DNA from 2 places in the Flavobacterium sp. NRK F10 genome. Region 2 is predicted to be linked to the other one. Evidence: riboswitches for the same ligand, from Rfam matches in the RefSeq annotation. Region 2 holds a riboswitch; the other holds the start of a gene.
The links. A riboswitch is a leader RNA that binds a small molecule or an ion and turns the genes downstream of it on or off. The one in region 2 is predicted to bind thiamine pyrophosphate.
Positions count from the first base shown of each region.

Region 1 (3,200 bases), 580 kb from region 2:
TTCTAAAACGTTTATTCTTTTTACACTTATTTCGTTAAAGGTTTGGTTTTTATCAGTATAGATTCTGAAAAATAGTCCAAAAATCAAAATCAAAGAAATAAATACAGAATATATAATTAAAAAAAGGATCTGCTTTTTTACCTTATAGAAATCGTTTTGTGAGTTCATTTATTGAGTTTAATTAAAATAGGAATACTATTTAAAGGTTGATTAAATCAAATAATTAATTATTGTCAGCGAAACTAAGAGAACATAGGAAATTGTTTTAGAAAAAAGATTTGAAGTATCCTTTTTTTAGGTTGAAAGTGACATTGAAGAGTATTTTTAAATTATTCACTCCTCTCTTTTTGAAAATTTTATGCTTTTTAGAAAAAGATCTAATAATATAAATAAAAAACGTCATTGCTGAAAGTTTTTTATCGTTGTGTACATTCTGAAGAAAGCAAATGATTAATTGTATGGTTTCAAAGCGGTTTTTATTTTACAGGAGTAGAGTGATTCGAATACCAGTAAAGTTTCTCCTGTCTGAAAAAATCTATTGTCTGTTCCAAATACCCTTGGAACTTTCTTTCAAACTGAAATGAGTATTCTCTCCGTTATTTCCAGAATTATAGTATTATTTATCTGAATGTAACTAAATGTCTTGTTGTAACTTTATAAGTTACTTCATTTCTTGAAATGTTTTTGCTTGTTGCCAAAAATAGGCATCCGTATATTGTCTTAAAATTATCCACAACTTAGGAGCATAAAGCAAAGCGATACGACGGTAAACGAAATACAAACATCAAATTCTAATGTCCCTTATACTGATGCTAAAACGGATCTTGATTTGACATTACGATTGCCAGAAGTCAGATATTGATTAAAAGAGAATTCTCAGTTAATAACGTTATCCCAATCTTCGTCTGATTATGTTAAATCTCGTTTGATGATGTTTTGCTGGTTAAGTGACACAATAATATTTTGTATATTTGTCTTCGCTTTAGGGGTATTCTGAAAAGAATTGAGAGAGTCCCTTTGAACCTGATACGGCTTACACCGACGTAGGGAAAAGCAAAAAAAGACTTCTTGTACAAAAGTTGTTTCTTTCTTTTGTTTTCAGTTTTTTCCTAAAGCTATTTTTACCTCATAAATAGATTATTACAATGGAAAAAACACTTTGGGAATACATTCAATCAGTAAAAGATCAATCTCCGTTAATACACAATATTACCAACTATGTGGTGATGAACAATACGGCCAATGCTTTACTTGCGGTTGGTGCTTCTCCTGTAATGGCTCATGCAAAATCTGAAATTAAAGATATGGCAAGTATTGCCAGTGCTGTATTAATTAACATTGGTACGCTGGATGAATATTGGTCTGAAGTGATGTTGATAGCAGCGAAAGCAGCCCATACTTTAAACAAGCCTTGGGTGCTCGACCCTGTAGGCGCCGGAGCAACACCTTATAGAAATGAAATCCTCCAAAAACTATTACAATACCGCCCTACGGTAATTAGGGGGAATGCGTCTGAAATATTAGCTCTTGCCAAATCGAACTCATCTGTCACGAAAGGAGTAGATAGTATTGCTTTAAGTAATGAAGCTGTTCAGGCAGCTCGTGATTTAGTAAATGATTATGGAGCAATTGTTTGTATTTCAGGAGCAACAGATATTATTTTGAATGACAGTGGGCAAATCTACTTTATTAAGAATGGTCACCCTATGATGACCAAAGTGACAGGACTGGGATGTACTGCTTCAGCTTTAACAGCTGCTTTTATTGCTGTAGCAGAAAACAAAACAGAAGCAACCACCGCGGCTATGGCTTTACTGGGTATAGCGGGTGAACTCGCCGAAAAACAGTCTTCCGGACCGGGAAGTCTGCAAATGAATCTATTGGATAAATTATATGCTGTAACAGAAACCGAATTTAGCGGATACCTTAAAGTTGCAATGGAATGAAAGAACAATCCACATTCCCATATAAACTCTATTTAGTTATTTCCCAAGCGGATTGTAGCGACCGAAATTTTCTTACTGTTGCAGAACAGGCTATTTTGGGCGGTGTAGATATCATCCAACTAAGGGAAAAGAATGATGAAACGGATATATTTGTTCGCAAGGCATTCCAACTAAAAGAAATCACCGATAAATATCAAATTCCTCTTATTATCAATGATGATTTTGAAGTCGCAAAAGAAGTAGAAGCTACCGGCATACACGTAGGAAACACAGATATTGCCCCTGTTGAGGTTAAAAAACAATGGTGTAAAGTCAAACAAATAGGTTATTCCATAGAATCTATTGATCAATTGGAAAATGAACAAACGGTCGTTGCCGATTATTTGGGTATTAGTCCCATTTTTAAAACATCGACCAAAACCGATACCATTACTGAATGGGGACTTGAGGGAATCAGAACAATAAGAAAGCTTACAGATAAACCTTTGGTTGCTATAGGCAATATCCATCGACATAATGTAAAATCTGTAATAAATGCCGGAGCAGATTGTATTGCTGTGGTTTCTGCGATATGTGGTGCAACCGACCCTCAAAAAGCAGCATATGAATTAAAAAATGAAATCTTAAAATGAAAAAATATCAATACCCTTCCGTATTAACCATTGCAGGTTTTGACGGTAGTGGTAGTGCGGGAATTCAGGCGGATATTAAGACCATCTCAGCTTTAGGCTGTTATGCGACCTCTGTTTTAACTGCACTACCTGTACAGAACACACAAGGTGTAAAAAATATATTTCCCATTCCTATAAAAGCGGTAGCCGAACAGCTCGAAACCGTTATGGAAGATATTGTTCCCAATGCCATAAAAATAGGTATGGTACATACCCCGGAACTGGTTGATGTTATTGTGCAAACATTGCAAAAACATAGTCAAATTCCTGTCGTGTTCGATCCTGTAATGGTGGCTACCAGTGGTCATCGCCTTATCGAGGAAGAAACGATTAACGTTATTATCGAAAAGCTATTGCCCATTGCAGATATTATTACTCCTAATATGGATGAGGCAGCTATTCTTGCTCAGATGGAAGTAGAGACCTTAGACGATATGCAGTTGGCCGTAGAGCGTATCAAAAAAATGGGGTGTAAAAATATCTTGTTGAAAGGAGGTCATCAAAAAACAACAATTATTACTTCGTTGTTGTTAGATGGGGAAAATAATTATCATTCCTTTGAATTTAATAAAATTGAAACCCG
Region 1 is NZ_JAMXLC010000001.1:2,436,850-2,440,049, forward strand. It holds gene NHF50_RS10980 (hypothetical protein) at 1-168, opposite strand, end outside; TPP riboswitch at 975-1,067, shown strand; gene thiM (hydroxyethylthiazole kinase) at 1,146-1,946, shown strand; gene thiE (thiamine phosphate synthase) at 1,943-2,578, shown strand; gene thiD (bifunctional hydroxymethylpyrimidine kinase/phosphomethylpyrimidine kinase) at 2,575-3,200, shown strand, end outside.
Region 1: linked by a shared signal. The riboswitch ahead of thiM (hydroxyethylthiazole kinase) and the one ahead of NHF50_RS08495 (TonB-dependent receptor) in region 2 are both predicted to bind thiamine pyrophosphate.

Region 2 (3,200 bases):
GCTCCTAAACGGTAACTTTTTCCTGAATTGGTAAAAATAGGCGAACCGGTGTCACTTAAAGCACCTGTCATAACTAACTGGTCAAGGTAGTACATGAAAAATCCATTGGCTGATAGTTTGAACTTAGAACTATTGTGTTTCCAGCCTAATTCAAAATCGTATAGGCGTTCCGGTTTGATGTTTTCATCTTCGTAATCACTTCTTCTGGGTTCTTTATTGGCTACTCCGGCAAAACCGTAGAAAGCATTTTTAGTGTTTAATTGGTAGTTTAAGCCAACTTTAGGGTTGAAGAAGTGAAATGTGTCATTAACATCGGCAAATTTATAAGAAGTAGCCTGATAGCCCACGTAGCGGTATTGTAGGTCTATAAAAACATTTAATTTGTTAAATTGTTGTGAAGCTTTAGCGTAGAAATTGACATCGTCTTTGTTACCGTAATTGCTATAATAACGACCTAAATCAGGAATTTCATATTGAGTCCAGACAACATCTCCGTAATGTTTTCCTAGGTAACGATTCGCAGCTCCGCCAAGTAAAATATCCGTTTTAGCTGTTTTGTAATTAGCTGAAAAAGTAGCTCCGAAGAAGTCATTATCTAGCCATCTTTTTCGGATATAGTTCATTGAAGAGATGGTGTTCCCGTTTACAGTGATGTCATCTAATCCGAAGAAAGACAGGTAAGAATCGTCCTCAAATAAAATGTTGGAGTAGTAATAATTGTCTATGTATTCTTCGTAATACCCTTTTCCTTTCGTATAATGTAAGGCGGTATTAGAGGTCCACTTTTCAGTCCACTTTTCAGTCCAGTGTAATTGAAAGTGGTTCTGCCAATAATTATCTGTCTGGTCGTTGTAATATCCTGTAATTTCCCCGTTATCATTCATCATAATTCCGGAAACGTTAAATTTTCTGCCAAAATCAAAATTGGGATTAGTAGCACGCAACCCTTCCATTGCCGCAGTGTCCTGTCCCCACCAAGCCTGATAGGTTTTTTCTTTTCCGCCGAAAGCGATCAGTTTAATCAGAGTATTTTCTTTCACATAATTGGCATTGAAAAGGTAGCCGAACATATTAGAGGATCCACGATCTACATAACCGTCAGATTCAATTTGCGAGATACGTCCGTTCATTTCAAAATTGCCGTGTAACCCTGTTCCGAACGACAAAGTATGTTTTTGCGTGCCGAATGATCCTACTGAATTAGCGATCTCTGCATGTGCTTTTTCCTGATAACTTTTGGTTTGCATATTCAGACTGGCTCCGAAGGCTCCGGCTCCGTTTGTAGAAGTTCCGACACCTCTTTGTAGCTGAACACTTTCTAAAGAAGATGCAAAGTCAGGTAGGTCAACAAAAAAAGATCCTTGACTTTCGCTGTCGTTAAAAGGGATACCGTTAAGCGTTACATTGATCCGGGAACCGTCAGATCCGCGAACTCTCATAGCGGTGTAACCTACTCCGTTTCCGGCATCGGTCGTAGTAACTACCGACGGTAAATAATTTAATAAAATAGGAATGTCTTGTCCTAAGTTCTTTGATTCGATTTCTTCTTCAGAAACATTTGTAAAAGTAATCGGGTTTTTGTCTTTTGCTCTAACTGCTGATACCGTTACTTCTTTTAAATCGGTGACTTTTGTTGTGTCTTTTGCTCTTTCCTGTGAAAATGAAACAGAAGAAACAAGAACAGCAGTTAAACTCAAAAGAGTTTTTGGGTTTGTGACTTTGTGCTTGGCACTTTTTGTGAATAATAATTTCATCCGTAATTAAAATTTACGAATAAAAGGGGTAATTACTCTTAGGTTACTATTAAAAATTGATACTCTTGCTGGTTGCATAACGTGAAAAATGAGCTTGCGCGCCTGCACATTTTTCCATAAAATGTAAAAATACATTTTCTCAATGCTCAGCTTTCCCTAAACAGCATTACCTGTTCTAGGTTCTATGGGTATGATCTCAGCTCTTTATTTTGAGCACCCCTTTGAGACGACGCAAAGATATAATTCTTTCGCCTAAAGTTCCAAGTTTATAGGTCTAAAAGTTTGGCTTCTTTCGGTTTGCCTTAATTTCAGATGATTTCTTTTTTGATTGTAGTCTTTTTTCTTGGGCAGATCGGGGTGTTTTAGTCGCTTTTCTGACTTTAGGTCTCTTCATACTTTTGGATAATAATTCCCAAAAGCGCTGAGTAACAATTCCTTTGTTTTTAAGTTGGCTCCGGTCTTCGTCACAGGATAAAATTAAAATTCCTTCCTGAGATATTTTTGTAGTCAGTTTTTCATGAAGTAATGCTTTTTCTTCAGCAGTAAGTCCCGAAGAATTTGGAACATCAAAATTTAAAACGACTTTTGTAGCTACTTTATTTACATTCTGACCTCCGGCGCCACTGCTTCTTACAGCTTTGAATCGTAACTCCTTTTGAATGTATTCTTTATTCATTTTCAGGTTGGTGAGCCGGTTTCAACAAATCGTTGATTGTTTTTACCGGATTGAAAGTAACCAATGGAACCTCTACGAAAATTGAGATCCAGCCTGCCATGGCGCCATTCCATAAACCGGGTAATTCATATGACTTTATAGGTTTTCCGTCTTTGTTTTTTTCTACGATAAAGCCGGTGTTATGATCAACAAATTGGGTAAGGTCAAACTTTTCACCTTTATAGTTTTTGATCCCGCAAATAATATCCACCGGATTAAAATGAGTAGCTTGCTGTGCAATAGCAAGTTGTTTTGGGCTACTGAAATCAATTTGAGAACTTTCCACAATCTGAAGTGAAATTTCTCCTTCTTCATTTTTAATCCAGAAAGGTCCTCCGCCCGGTTCTCCTTCATTTTTTACCATTCCGCAAATACGGATAGGTCTGTTAAGGAAAGATTGTAGCGTTTCAACCTTGTATTGTGTCTGGTATTTATAAAAATCTTTAGGCAGAACAATATTTAACTTTTGAGTAGCAAAACCGGTAATCTCATTGATTAGTTCTTCTGAAACGGATTGGTTTTCTAATTCTTTCAGATAGTAAAAGGTTTGAGCTTGTAGTTCCAGCAATACGCCGCCAAGTACTTTTTTGTATTCAAAAATGGGAATGATATGGTTTTGTGAAACGTTGTCAATATTTTTAATAAAAATAACATCTGCCTCTAAATCATTCAGGTTTTTGATAAGTGCTCCGTGTCCGCCGGGTCTGAAAAACAGATTGTTGTTTTCATCT
Region 2 is NZ_JAMXLC010000001.1:1,857,597-1,860,796, forward strand. It holds gene NHF50_RS08495 (TonB-dependent receptor) at 1-1,754, opposite strand, end outside; TPP riboswitch at 1,888-1,985, opposite strand; gene arfB (alternative ribosome rescue aminoacyl-tRNA hydrolase ArfB) at 2,029-2,430, opposite strand; gene NHF50_RS08505 (DUF4301 family protein) at 2,423-3,200, opposite strand, start outside.